3 regions of the Oceanobacillus sp. E9 genome follow, and region 2 is predicted to be linked to each of the others. Evidence: predicted binding sites of a transcription regulator. Region 2 holds the regulator's gene; each other region holds the start of a gene.
What was found. The regulator LexA, encoded in region 2, represses DNA repair genes until DNA is damaged. The targets are predictions, from matches to a motif close to CGAACATATGTTCG.
Positions count from the first base shown of each region.

Region 1 (5,105 bases), on a different contig from region 2:
AGCAGGAAGTATGGGTAAATTAAAAACTGCAACACAAATGATTGCGATCGCAGTATTATTACTACATAATTTCCCATTTTCTTATATTGATTTTCCTTTTGGAATAATCATGCTTTATCTTGCATTAATTTTCACTATTATCTCGGGAGTTGACTATTTTGTTAAAAACTGGCATGTGATGAGGGATTCAAAATAATGAAAAATTATCAAGCTGAAATAGTCGCGGTTGGAACAGAACTGTTATTAGGTCAAATAGCGAATACAAATGCACAATGGTTATCCGAAAAATTAGCTTCTTATGGTATTAATATATACAATCACACAGTAGTAGGAGATAATCTAGGACGAGTTGAGCAGGCTTTCGAGCTTGCTCAATCGCGTTCTGATATTGTCATTGTTACAGGTGGGCTTGGACCGACTGCGGATGACCTTACTCGTGAAGGATTCCAACAGATGACAGGATTAGCATTAGTTGAAGATCAAAAAAGCATGGAAAAAATAGAGACATTCTTTCAAAAACGCGGACAAACGATGACACCAAATAACCGAAAACAGGCTCGTGTATTTGAAGGGTCTACAGTATTAACAAATAACGCAGGAATGGCACCTGGAATGTACGTTCATTATCAATCTTGCCATTGGTTCTTTTTACCGGGAGTGCCTCGTGAGATGAAACATATTTCGCAAGAGGAACTATTTCCATTTTTAGAGACATTAACTGGTAAACAACGAATTATACAATCCGTTGCCCTAAAATTTAGTGGTATCGGTGAATCAGCATTAGAGCATGCATTATCAGACTTAATTGAAAAGCAAACTAATCCAACCATTGCTCCACTTGCACAAGATCAAGCCGTTGTCATTCGTCTAACTGCAAGTGGAGAAACAAAACAAGAAGCAGTAGAAATGTTAGAACAAACAAAAACACTAATTTTAGCAAGAATTGGAGAGTTTTGTTTTGGTGAGGATGATGAGTCAATAGAAGAGGTAGTTGTTCAACAACTAAAACATTTAGGTTATTCAATTAGTGCAGCAGAAAGTATTACCGGCGGAATGTTTTCTCAAAAAATTGTATCTGTGTCTGGAGCTTCGAATGTGTTTGCAGGTAGTTATATAACTTACCAGACCCGTATCAAAAAAGAAGTGTTAGAAATTCCTAGTGAAACTATAGATTCTCATGGTGTGGTTAGCCATGCATGTTCAGATATAATGGCATCAAATGTTTCTCGAAAAATGCAAACAAATTTAGGGATTTCATTTACTGGAATAGCAGGACCGAATGAACAAGAAGGGAAACCAGTCGGTACAGTCTATATCTCACTAGTAGATGATGATGAAGTGGTTGTTTCTAAAAAATTTAACTTTACTGGAAATAGAAATCATATACGGGATAGAGCTTGTTTAAAAGGATTTGAAATTATATATCAATATTTAAAAAATAAAAGTATTAAGAGTTAATAGTAGAAATCTATATTTACTAAACTATTTTTATAGCTTTTTTCTATATTTGATTATAAATAGATTATTAAAAAATAAGAACATCCATTCGTTTTTTTCTTGTTAAATACATAAAAACATTGTATGATAGATACAGATATGTGAAGGAGGTAGTTTCTTTGAGTGATAGAAAACAAGCGTTAGATATGGCTTTAAGACAAATAGAGAAGCAATTTGGTAAAGGTTCCATTATGAAAATGGGGGAAAATGAAATTCCAAAAATCGCTACTATCCCGAGTGGATCATTAGCATTAGATGTTGCCTTAGGTATCGGTGGTTATCCTCGTGGTCGTGTAGTCGAAATATATGGTCCGGAGTCCTCAGGTAAAACAACCGTTGCACTTCACGCTATTGCTGAAGCACAAAAACAAGGTGGACAAGCGGCATTTATAGATGCAGAGCATGCTCTTGATCCAGTATATGCGAAAGCTTTGGGTGTAAATATTGATGAATTACTATTATCTCAACCAGATACAGGAGAACAAGCTCTAGAAATTGCAGAGGCACTTGTTCGAAGTGGAGCTGTAGATATTATCGTAGTTGACTCTGTAGCTGCGCTTGTACCAAAAGCTGAAATTGAAGGTGAAATGGGAGATTCTCATGTCGGTTTACAAGCACGTTTAATGTCACAAGCTTTACGTAAATTATCTGGAGCGATAAATAAGTCAAAAACAACGGCAATATTTATTAACCAAATCCGGGAAAAAGTCGGTGTTATGTTCGGAAATCCAGAAACAACACCTGGTGGTAGAGCATTAAAATTCTATTCTTCAGTACGTTTAGAAGTAAGAAGAGCAGAAACATTGAAGCTTGGTAATGATGCGGTAGGAAATAAAGCACGAATTAAAGTTGTGAAAAATAAAGTTGCCCCACCGTTTAAACAAGCTGAAGTGGATATTATGTACGGAAAAGGGATTTCTAAAGAGGGAGAAGTGTTAGATATTGGTTCTGATCTAGATATCGTTGTGAAAAGCGGTGCTTGGTATTCCTATAATAATGATCGTCTAGGACAAGGCCGTGAAAATGCAAAACAATATCTAAAAGAAAATGAAGAAGTATTAACTGAAATCCATCAGTCTATTCGTCAGCATTATGAGCTAGATAAAGTGGATGAAGATAAGACGGAAGAAGAACCTTCTCAAGAGAGTCTTGATTTAAAATAAACATAGTCCGGCTTGTATAAAACTCTAAGATCATAAACAAATGGTCTTAGGGTTTTTTTATAAAATTTGTGTGCTGTGGATAACGGGCGTTTGCGTCTTTGTTCTATATTTGTGATTTCTTTGATTTCAATATTCAGAAGAGCTTGGCAACATGGATATTATTTCCGGCGATTCCTTGACATTCAACCAATTGAGAATTAATATTAGAAGTGTATAATTTTATAATATCCATTATGAAATTAATATTTGATGCATTTAGAAAATGTTACATGCCGACACATATGAAATGTACAATTTTATAGGCAATAGGAGGTGAAATCATGGACATCGTTATCGTCGTCATCTCCATTTTGCTTGCTCTGATCGTCGGTATTGTTGTTGGTTATCTGGTACGCAGATCTATTGCAGAAGCAAAGATCTCTAGTGCGGAGAGACTTGCAAAGCAAATTGTCGAAGAAGCACACAGAAATGCAGATGCCGCCAAGAAAGAAGCGCTTCTTGAAGCAAAAGATGAAAATCATAAATTCCGTCAACAAGCGGAGGATGAAATAAGAGAGCGCCGTATGGAAGCTCAGAAGCAAGAAAATCGTCTGATGCAAAAAGAAGAGAATCTGGACCGAAAAGGTGAAACCTTAGACAAACGTGAGTCGAGTTTAGAGAGTAAAGAACAATCTCTAACCGAACAACAACAACAAATTGAAGAAATGAAAAGCAAAGTGGAAGCTATGAAAGACGAGCAGCAAACTGAGCTTGAGCGCATTTCAGGATATACTTCTGAACAGGCGAAACAGATTATTTTAGAGCGTATCGAAAAAGAGGTACAGCACGAATCAGCAGTAATGATTAAAGAGTCTGAAACACGTGCAAAAGAGGAAGCTGATAAAAAAGCCAAAAACATTTTATCTCTTGCCTTACAGCGATGTGCTGCAGACCATGTTGCTGAGACAACGGTTTCTGTTGTTAATTTGCCGAATGATGAAATGAAAGGTCGTATCATTGGTCGTGAAGGTAGAAACATACGAACTCTAGAAACCTTAACTGGAATTGATTTAATTATAGATGATACTCCAGAAGCAGTTATACTCTCCGGTTTCGATCCAATTCGACGTGAAATTGCTCGTATGGCATTAGAGAAGCTCGTGCAAGATGGTAGAATACACCCAGCACGTATCGAAGAAATGGTTGAGAAATCTAGACGCGAAGTGGACGAATATATTCGAGAAGTAGGTGAGGAAACTACTTTTGAAGTAGGAGTTCACGGCTTGCATCCGGATTTAGTGAAAATCTTAGGTCGTCTAAAATATCGTACAAGCTATGGTCAGAACGGACTGAAGCACTCAGCGGAAGTTGCTTACTTGTCAGGATTGTTAGCGGCTGAGCTAGGAGAAGATGTGACATTAGCTAGAAGAGCTGGTCTACTACATGATATAGGTAAAGCTATCGACCATGAAGTAGAAGGAAGTCATGTTGAAATCGGTAAAGAGCTAGCAATGAAGTATAATGAACACGAAGTCGTGATTAATTCAATTGCTTCCCACCATGGAGATGAAGAAGCGACATCAATTATTGCAGTATTGGTTGCTGCTGCAGACGCATTATCTGCAGCGAGACCTGGTGCTAGAAGTGAAACGCTGGAAAATTACATTAAACGACTAGAAAAACTCGAAGAAATCTCAGAATCCTTTGATGGCGTTGAAAAATCATTTGCTATTCAAGCGGGTAGAGAAATTCGTATCATGGTTAGACCTGATGAAATTGACGATATTGAATCTGTGCGCATCGCACGTGATATTCGTAAGCGAATTGAAGGCGAACTTGACTATCCTGGACATATAAAAGTTACTGTAATAAGGGAAACAAGAGCAGTTGAATACGCGAAATAAAAGCAGCGGCTGGAATATATTCTGCCACTGTAAGAAGAATTCCGGTTATCCATTAGATAACCGGAATTTTTTAATCATATCTGATTAGTACAAAATGGTTATTATTTCATATACTACATAAGTTTAATGGAGTAAGCATAGCTTTACTTGTATTTGATTATTCTTGTACATCTAATTACCGAATTGTTTTTGACAATCGCTATTAGGTGTGAAAAACTAAATATATATATTGTAGATAGGATGATTGTTAGAATGAAAATTTTATTTATAGGTGATGTTGTTGGATCACCTGGTAGAGATATGGTATTTGAGTATCTACCTAAACTAAAGGATAAATATAAACCCCACATGACAATTATAAATGGGGAGAATGCTGCCGCTGGTAAGGGAATTACAGAAAAAATTTATAAACAATTTCTTGAAGCTGGTGCTCAAGTTATAACAATGGGAAATCATACGTGGGATAAGAAAGAAATCTTTGAGTTTATTGATGATGCTCATAATATGATTCGTCCAGCAAATTTTCCAGATAGTAATCCTGGTAAAGGAATTGTCTACTCAA
Region 1 covers NZ_LSNA01000007.1:779,081-784,185, forward strand. Annotated here, with positions in the region: gene pgsA (CDP-diacylglycerol--glycerol-3-phosphate 3-phosphatidyltransferase) at 1-196, shown strand, start outside; gene AQ616_RS13460 (competence/damage-inducible protein A) at 196-1,458, shown strand; gene recA (recombinase RecA) at 1,617-2,660, shown strand; gene rny (ribonuclease Y) at 2,981-4,543, shown strand; gene AQ616_RS13475 (TIGR00282 family metallophosphoesterase) at 4,796-5,105, shown strand, end outside.
Region 1: a site for LexA is predicted at 1,536-1,549, ahead of recA (recombinase RecA). Genes of this name have one in related genera too.

Region 2 (5,105 bases):
AGTTTTTTGGATGATGATTCATAAAATCTGTCCATAATGTGTACGCCATTGGTGCCGCACCCATTGGTAATCCTGGGTGTCCTGAGTTTGCATTCTCAATAGCATCAATGGATAACGTACGAATCGTATTTATTGATAATTGTTCTACATTGCCTGACATTTTGTCTACCCCTTTCAAAATAAAGCCTTTACTTCTTCATTCTATATTGAATTTATCATGACAACAAGCATGACCAATAGAATTTAATGTTTTTTGTTTCGGTCTTGGTAATCACGAAGCTTCTGGGGAGTAACGTCATTACCTTTTGGATCAATAACTGTCATTGTACTTAATTGGTTCTTAAAAGAGCTACGTACATTCTTTAAATACTCTTCACGAAGCTTCTTTTGTTCTGCTTTTTCTTCTGTTGTTAATCCTTCTTCTTTAGATTTTTTAGACAGAAAATTAATTCTCTCTAATTTATCTTTAGATAACATAGTGTCAACCTCCCCACTATTAAAAATGACAAAAAGACAGGATTTCATATCCTGCCTCTTATCGTACTCTACCTCGAATCCAGATTCAAGTATTTTGATATTCTTGATATCTACGGTGTACAGTAGCTTTTGAAACGTTATAATCTAAACCATTGAGCACCTTTGTAATTTCATTAAATGTTAACCCATTCTGCCGCAATCGAACAATTTCTTCAATGGGCACTTCCGTTCGATCTCTACCAGGAGACTGATTAATTTGTTTTAAATTTTTTTCAGGTCGATATCCTTCACGTACTGCTCTTCGCATTCCTCTTCTTATTTTCATATTTTGAATTTTTCTCTGATATTCTTCTACAATTCCAACAATTTGTAATACCATCGAATCGGCTTCATTCAGTACCAATTCACCTTCGTGAGCTACAGTATATATAGGGATATTTAGCTTAGCTAATTGATGAAAAAGTGCAATTTTTGTATTCCCTCTACCTAAACGAGTTTCATCTTGAATACATAAACAATCCGCTTCTTTACTTGAAAAATATTCGAGAAGTTGAAAGAGTCCTTCTCGTTCGATATCGTACCCGCTTGCCTGCTCTTCAATACAATCAATAACCGTAAAGTTTAGCTTGTTTGCTAATGATTGCAATTCCTCCCGTTGGCGTATAAGGGAAGACTCTTGTGTATGTTTATCCGTGCTGACTCGACAATATACTACTGCTTTCAATCCTAACTTCCTCCTGTTTAATTAACCGCTCGTTACCATAGAGAAATATAAAAAAGCGAGCGCTAAAGCAAATGCTATCACATAGAATGCATCGGTTCTAGTAATTTTCTTCAGCATAATTAAAAGCTCCTTTCATCCGTTTATCGAACAATTGTTCCTATTTGATTCAAAGTATATACCGAACATATGATCTTGTCAATAAAAATTAGAACGAGTGTTTGCTTATTTAATAGTAAAATGATAAACTATCATTAATAAAAACCTATGCTAGAGGTGAACGTTTGATGACGAAACTATCAAAAAGACAACAAATGATTTTTGACTTTATTAAAAGCGAAGTAAAGTTAAAAGGATATCCACCATCAGTTCGAGAAATTGCTGTAGCAGTTGGACTCGCTTCCAGCTCAACTGTTCACGGGCATTTAGAAAGGTTAGAAAACAAAGGATACATACGAAGAGATCCTACTAAGCCAAGAGCAATTGAAATTATTGATCCAGAAATGGAACAACAGCTTCCAAAAGACGAAGCACGTTATGCACCTGTAATTGGTAAAGTTACTGCAGGGATACCAATTACAGCGGTTGAAAATATCGAAGAATTTGTTCCAATTCCAAGTTCGAGTGCCGGTCCAGACGATAATGTATTTGTACTTATAATTGATGGTGAAAGTATGATTGAGGCAGGCATTTTAGATGGAGACATGGTAATTGTTAAACAACAAAACACAGCATTAAATGGAGAGATTGTTGTAGCAATGACTGAGGAAAATGAAGCAACAGTAAAACGATTTTTTAAAGAAGAAAAACGTATACGACTACAACCGGAAAACGCTACAATGGAACCTTTATTTTATGAGAATGTAACAGTTCTTGGAAAAGTGATTGGTCTATATCGAAATATTTTCTAATAAAAAGAGTTTGGCTTTCTATAGCTAAACTCTTTTTATATCGATAGAATTTATCTGTCTGCATAGTTTGTACATAAATCTAGAATTACACTAATATTATAATATTAAGAAATGAACTAATATTATAATATTAAGAAATGAAAGGAGAGAAATGAAATGTCAGATAAATTCTATCAACGACGAAGTTTTTATATTCCAACTGCCCTTATAGCAATGGTTCTAGGGATATATTATCTAACTAAGTATGTAGATTTTTTAACATTACCTTTCTTATGTATAATCTTAATCATCGTTACTACGTTAGAAGTAATCGAAACTAAAAAAATTAAGTCAAAAGAAAATATTCTAAAATTAGGATCTGCCGGATTATTAATCGCTTTGGCTACATGGTACCAAATCACCGTATTCATTCTATGAATTTATTAAATAACTAATAATATAAGTAAGTTAGATTACTGTAATAACTATATAAAAACTATTTTTAATTACCGCAAGTTATTAATATCTCCCTCTAAAAATCAGAAACAATGGTAATAAAACACATTTAGCTCAGTAATTCTATTTTATAATTCCCACACTAAACGTCTAGTAAACTGGACTACCGGTATCAACATTCAAATTATTTTCAAAGAGATATTTTAATCTTATACAACTTCTCCTTATACTTAAAATTTATTGTGTAACAATGTGTTTAGTATAGAATATTAGACTTTTTATCTGCATATACTTAATTGTTTATTATATGGAGGGAGGAATAAGCATTGTTTTATCATTTTAAAGAATTGCAATTCGAGGCAAAACCAAGTAGGCCTGATCCCGTATTTGCTAGAAAATTACAAGAGGTACTTGGTGGACAGTATGGAGAAATTAGTGTAATGATGCAATATTTATTCCAGGGATTTAACAGTAGAGCAGAGCCTAAATATCGTGATTTGTTATTTGATATTGGAACAGAAGAAATTGGTCATGTAGAAATGTTAGCTACAATGATAGCTAGGTTATTAAACGATGCACCATTTGAGACGCAGCAGAATGCTTATGACACAGATCCTGCTCTAGCAGCTATATTAGGGGGTTCTAACCCACAACATGCGATTGTTAGTGGACTTGGAGCAATGCCAGCAGATAGCAATGGAAATCGATGGACTGCAAATTTCATCATTTCCAGCGGGAATTTATTAGCGGACTTTCGTGCTAACCTTACTGCGGAGTCACAAGGAAGATTACAAGTCACTCGCTTATATAATATGACCGATGATCCAGGTGTAAGAGATATGTTATCTTTTCTTATTGCAAGAGATACATATCATCAAAATCAGTGGTTTGCTGCGATACGAGAGCTCGAAGAACGTGAGAATGATATCGTGGTTCCTTCAACTTTCCCTAGATCAAAAGAATTTCAAGAAGTATCATATACACTATTTAATTTCTCAGAAGGCGAAGAAAGTAAAAAAGGTAGGTGGGCACATGGCCCAAGTTTTGATGGAAGAGGAGAATATAAATATGTAAGTGAACCCGTTTTTTGGGGAAGTGCACCTAAATTACCACCAGCTCCTCCACTATATTACAATACACCCCCATCTAAAATGTAGAAAACCCCTACTTAAAATAAATTACATGTAATTAATAAACATCAAAGTTAATATTCACCAAACTTTGATGTTTATTAATACAATTTAGACTTATAAAAATAATTTCTCCCAAGTAACTTTTCCTGCTTTCCCATCAATGAGGATACTTTCCTTTTGTTGAAAAGATTTCACTGCATTATTTGTATTAGTACCAAAAATACCATCTAATCCTTTTGGATTCTCTCCCTTAATATAAAGCATCGCTTGAAGTATCCAGGTAATATTTCCTTTAGCGCCACTTGCTATTGTAACTGTAGCGGCTTTTGTTTTTTGCCCCCATATACCATCAACATTTAGTTTTGCATTGAATTGTTTATTTAATTCTATTTGATATCCTTTGATTGCTGCTTTAATTGTTAACGGACCTGATATACCGTCTATGGATAAACCTGTTTGATATTTAGTATTTAACCCAGACTGAATATCCTGAATAATATGCTTGTTATCCCGATAGTTTTGTAAATATTTCGTAGGATCTAAACAGTTATTCGTCCTATCTGAGGTCCAGCCGTATGGAGGTTGAGTCTCAGCTTTTTTACGCACTTCATAGTGCAAATGAGAACCAGTTGTCTTTCCTGTATCCCCTTGTTCTCCTATTACTTGCCCTTTCTTTACATATTGACCACGCTGTACGGATACACTATCCAAATGAGCATATAATTGCCCTCGGTTATTTTTATCCTGAAGAAGTACTACTTTTCCAAAACCGCCTAAACCAGTTCCAGTTCTACCCATACCAGCAAAAATAACTTCCCCATCTGTAAATGCTTGAATACTTGCTTTATGATACTTAACTAAGTCTATCCCTGTATGAAAAGTGAATCCGATTCCTGTCCACACATCTCTTCTATAACCAAACTTAGATGTTACTCTATAATCTCGAAATGGCATATAATATAACTCTCCTCCCTTTTCTACCATTTATATGAAAAAAGTGACTTGCCCGACAGGACTAGCCACCTAAATAAATTGTCTATTTTTTCCTCTTTTGTTAACATGATTTATCCGGTAAAGACATCTCCAGCCTATATTACCTTTAGAATTTCTCCAATTCTTCCTGCTAACATCAATATATATAATAACAATTTTCCTCTTTCACTTAAATCAGCAGTAAACCCCATGGATAACCCCACTGTGCCAAATGCAGAAGAACGCTTTTAGCAAACACAAGCTTCATTTTCAACTCGTGCCTTTGATGTATTGCTTTTCTTTCAAATATTGAATAATCATTTGAACGGATTCTTCCAGCGTCTGATTTTCCGTATCTACTATAATTTCTGGATGAAGTGGTTCTTCATATGGAGCATCAATTCCAGTGAAATTGTTAATTTCACCCAAACGAACTTTTTTGTATAACCCTTTCGG
Region 2 covers NZ_LSNA01000005.1:650,140-655,244, forward strand. Annotated here, with positions in the region: gene tkt (transketolase) at 1-160, opposite strand, end outside; gene AQ616_RS06950 (DUF896 domain-containing protein) at 244-477, opposite strand; gene AQ616_RS06955 (YneB family resolvase-like protein) at 563-1,201, opposite strand; gene lexA (transcriptional repressor LexA) at 1,486-2,109, shown strand; gene AQ616_RS06965 (hypothetical protein) at 2,266-2,526, shown strand; gene AQ616_RS06970 (manganese catalase) at 2,871-3,701, shown strand; gene AQ616_RS20045 (peptidoglycan DD-metalloendopeptidase family protein) at 3,792-4,631, opposite strand; partial or broken gene AQ616_RS19410 (potassium transporter TrkG) at 4,781-4,891, opposite strand; gene cysC (adenylyl-sulfate kinase) at 4,920-5,105, opposite strand, start outside.

Region 3 (5,105 bases), on a different contig from region 2:
CAAAGATTATAAAATTAGTATAATGTAATTTTAAAAGGGGATATGGGTAATGGAAACTTTTTCAATATGGGATCTAAATAAAGAACAAAATTTTTTGGAAGTAATTAATACATATAAAACATATAAAAGTTGGGCTAACATTGAAACTGATCCATTTGATGGTGATAATCTTGAATTTTTAATCGATGTTAAAGAAGATGAAAATTACATTTATGAATTTAACAATAAAAATATCAGATTTGTAGAAGTGCAGTATAGAAGAGAGAAAGTATATTCAAAGGAAGCTAATAACCCACAAAGAGATAAACGTATTAAATTAACTGATATAACATTTTACGTATATGAATTTATGGGTAAAGTAAGATTTTTAGTTTTGAGAGGTAACAGTAGAAATACTTTAACCGCTCTAAGAGCAGCAACAAATTGCACTAAAAATAACGATATTACCAATGATGATTTAGAAATAAATGAAGATTTCTTTTATTGGGTTTTTCAAAGATACATGAATTTTAATGGCAAGGAGTTACACCACAAAACTAATATTTTTGTAGATGCGCTAACCGGCTATAGTGGATCTACAAGAGATTCAGTTAATGATATGTGGGGGAAAGGAAGTAGAATTTCAAAAATCCTTGTGACGCTAGCATTCCTATTTAATAACGATAGCTTGAAATCATTAACCCCAGATTTCAAGATTGATGATGAAAACTTAGAAGTTGAATTAACATTAAGTGGTACTTTTAAATTTAACATTGAAAGTCATATAGGTAAGTATTTCTTTGAAGCAGACGAGACTATAAAGAAAGCCAGTTTACTTTTGTTATTTGTCTTAGAAATATTTCCTAGTGTTAAGAAAGCTTATAATAATCATTTAGAGGATGAGACATGGGGGGTTGATCATCAATTGAATTTTATTGCAGGTATTGGTGCTGAGATACAAGATAGAGTTGAAGAGAAATTGACAGACATATCTTTACAATTGGAGAGAGAAGATTAATAATGAAGAGTAAACCCTGCATCCACGTGGACTACCATTATGTCCATAACTAGCCTTACTGGTTACCGTGATGCAGGTTTCTTCATTTTATCTTTACATATTATCAAATGTCTTTACATAAGAACACAATATACAGTAACATGTTATTAAGAGTTAACTTGTGGATGGGTTAACTCACAACGTGGTTCCCTAGTGATATTTTCACTAGGGGATTTTTATCTAAGGGTCTTGGGAAATTATTTAACGCTTAGCTTCGGCTAAGCCACATACAATTTTATTGACTTAAAAATATTAAAACCATTGAAAATAGAAAAAGATATAGATACAATGTACCTATGGTGTTTATTTCTAAAAATTCTTTTTTCTTCCCACTATTTTTAGTGGGACTTTTTTATTAAGATGTTATCCAAGTATTTTACAAATAACAAGCTTCCTCTGTTAGTTCATTCGCCTGTTCTTCACTGTGAGCAATAGCATGCAATTTCCATCCCATAGTCATTTTTTCAAAAGCTTCTTTTTCCCAGCACCAAATAGCATCATTTGAATTGTACATTACATAATATTTATTCATCGTTATCCTCCTTGAGATTATATTGTCGTTCTTCTAAAAGTATTTCAAGTTCTTCAATATCTTCTAATGTTGCTTGTTTTTTAATGAAATTTCGTGCAGTTGATCGGTTTCTTAAATACCTTGTGTGCTCTCTGTTCTTCTCTTGCCATTTTTTATTGGCTTTCGTCTGATTATTTTTATCCATAAAATCATGTTAGAAGGTCATTTATTTATTTTCTCTTTTTTAAAACTATAAATAATACACATAAAGAAATGATAAAAGAGGATAGTGCTAATATGAACGCCATATTGAAAACCCCTTTCTAAACTGTTATAGTAACAGTAAGGAGTTAGTGGCTCCTTACTGTTTTCGTTACCTATTCTTTATCCTTTTTGGATATTTTATAGGCAACTAATGCTGTAATAAGTGAAGCGGTAGCCGTGATTAACGTTGCTATCGCTTCTATTGTTTTAGTAAGACCTTCTAACACTTCCTCCCTCCTCTCTATACTTTAATTATACTATCGATAGTATATAATTGCAAGCATATTTTAATAATTATCAACTTTTTTCATTAAAAAAACCCCACTTAATCGGGGCTTTTTATAAGATTCTCATAATCTTTAATTATGTATTTAATTATTTCATTGTAATTGTCAAATAAAATTACACTATCTAATTCATCTTCATCAATTCCAACTGCCTCAATTTTTTGAAAAATCCCATCTATCTTTAAGACTCTTTTTATAATCTCTTCATCAAATAAATGTAAATTCTTAAATAGAATGTTTCTTGAGTTTTTCTCATATAATTTCCAAGCAAATTCTTTCTGTTCATAATGATGTGTCGGATATATAAGAGGTGAATATGCTTCTAAACGCAAAATTTCATTATATGCTCTTAATTTATCTGACCTTTCTTTCTTCAACTCATTGTCCTTATGATGTTTAGTTTGTGTAAGATAAGTAATTATACCACCTACCACAACCCCAATTAAAGGTAACACTGCATTCAAAAAATCCAAGTTTTTTCACCTCTTTGTTTATCTATTATCCTCTCTATCCACATCTGGTGGTATATACCTCGTTTCTAAAGATATATCCTTATGTTCAATCTCAATCATATTTTCTCCATACATATAAGACTGAATAACATTTTTTGTTCCTTCTCTTAATTCTTCTGATGAAAATTCTCTTTCTTCCTTATTAATAGTGTAAGTATTATTTGATACTTTTCGTATATCTAAATGGTATTTACTATACATATCGCTTTTCAGTTGTCGGAAATCTTTTTCAATGGCTTTAATTAATGATTCATGCAAATCTAAATAAGGAGGTACGATTTTAAATTTATCTTGATCGTATAATTTTTCGTTGTGTTTCAGTGTGTTAATCGCTAATGGCATACATATGTATTTTAGTACAAGATCATTCATTTAATCACCATCATCTTTTTTCTTTTTCTTTGAATCAAATAATCCTAGTGCTACTGCAACCGCGATTGCAATAACAATCCATGAACCTTCCATAACTATATACCTCCATTAATTATCTTCATAAGTTTAAAAATATAATACGATATCTATATGATAACTTCATAATTAAACATAACATAATATTAGAACAAATGTTTGCTTTTTGTCGAGATATATTGTAGTATAAATATTATACAAGCTAACTACTACCCCTTTTGTAGATTAGATGTGAATACGCCCCGTTATTGCAACGGGGTCTTTTTTTATACTTCAATATCATCCTCATAAGTGTATAGGTCGTCTACTTTACAGTTTAACACTTTAGCTAACATAAAGAGTTTTTCTACTGAAGGCATTCCTCGATTGTTAATCCATCTAGATAAAGCATTTTGACTTACTCCTAATTTACCTGCAATCCACTTTTTCTTATACCCACTTTTATCTATCCAGTAATCAATGTTACTTCTTATTTTCATATCATCACCTATGTATATAATTCTCCATTATTATTTCATTTCCTTCACCATATTAGTTTTATTTTTATGACACAAAAATGGAATCATTTTTAGAACTGATACATATAGATATATCAACAAACGAATATACGCACGAATAGGTAACACTACGAACACCAAAGCGTATATACGTACGAATAGGGGGTGCGAATATGGAATTACTTATAGGAGGGTGTTTGTCTGCTTTTACTCTTTATGCAGCTACAAAATGGAACAAATCAGATAAAGATAAAATTAAGCATACATTCCGCAATTTAAACTATAAAACAAAAGACTATGAACCGAAGCATTTTAAAACACATCGTACTGATGACTACACTTTATATAGCTACCATGTACCGCATGGACTTGTGGACGATGATAAATTACAGGTACTTGAAAAGGTATTAAATAAACCAGTTAAAATAACATTTGCTAAGACTAAGCTGCACATTAAAGTATATAAGAATCGAATACCAACTAATATTGCTTACAATTGGTTGAAATCAGATGGGTGGACTTTACCTATTGGTCAATCATTAGATGGTCCAGTAATGCATGATTTTGATAAGATACCACACATGACTATAGCAGGGATGACTAGACAGGGTAAAACTGTATTGTTAAAACTGATTTTATCTCATTTGATTTATTCTAATCCTGATGATGTGGAGTTTTACATTATTGATCTAAAAGGAGGATTGGAATTTAGTCAGCATAATTACAAGCAAGTCAAAAAGGTGGCGAGTAGTCCATTACAAGCCTATGACTTATTAAAGGACTTATCAGTAGATATTGAATTAGATATGGCTCATTTCAAGCAAAAAGGATATAACAATGTATTGAATACCAATATCAAGCGCAGAAAATTTATTATTGTGGATGAGGGAGCAGAGCTATTACCGCATAAATTTATGGATAAAGAGGTACGGAAAAAGATGGATTACTGCCAATACGCTATATCCAATATAGCAAGGGTGTCTGGTGCGTTAGGTTATTGTTTAGTGTTTGCTACTCAATATCCAACTGCTGATACTTTACCACGTCAAATAAAGCAAAATGCGGACTGTAAAATAAGTTTTCGTGTACCTACAGAGTTGGCTTCAAGAATATCCATTGATGAACAAGGTGCACAAGATATTAATGTTAAAGGAAGGGCAATATATCGTACTTCTGATAAACAATTAATTCAAGTGCCATATGTAAGTGACAATGAGATAAAAGGGAGGTTTAAGGAATATGTTAGCTCAACTACAAAGACAGCAGAGAGACGAACAGATACTGTTGAGTTTGGATAAATTGACGTATGCCACAAGAGAACAATTACAAATCATAAATAATCTTGGTGGTGATCGTAATGCACAACGCATACTTGCCAGGATGGAAAAAGATAAATTATTACTATCTGCACGACTGGAAAAGAAAATATATTATCTGTCCAATAGAGGTAAGCAATTAATCGGTTCAAATCAAGGACAATTAAATAAGAAGGAAGTCGCCCACGCATTAATGCGTAATGATCTTTATATTAAGTTAGGGATGCCTAAAGATTGGAAGAAAGAACGTCCTGTTACCTGGGGTGAAAATAAA
Region 3 covers NZ_LSNA01000007.1:1,321-6,425, forward strand. Annotated here, with positions in the region: gene AQ616_RS09565 (hypothetical protein) at 1-28, shown strand, start outside; gene AQ616_RS09570 (hypothetical protein) at 50-997, shown strand; gene AQ616_RS19620 (hypothetical protein) at 1,413-1,568, opposite strand; gene AQ616_RS09575 (hypothetical protein) at 1,561-1,752, opposite strand; gene AQ616_RS09580 (hypothetical protein) at 2,137-2,571, opposite strand; gene AQ616_RS09585 (YhjD family protein) at 2,590-2,982, opposite strand; gene AQ616_RS09590 (helix-turn-helix domain-containing protein) at 3,285-3,497, opposite strand; gene AQ616_RS09595 (FtsK/SpoIIIE domain-containing protein) at 3,689-4,813, shown strand; gene AQ616_RS09600 (replication-relaxation family protein) at 4,755-5,105, shown strand, end outside.
Region 3: a site for LexA is predicted at 3,167-3,180, ahead of AQ616_RS09585 (YhjD family protein). Genes of this name have one in related genera too.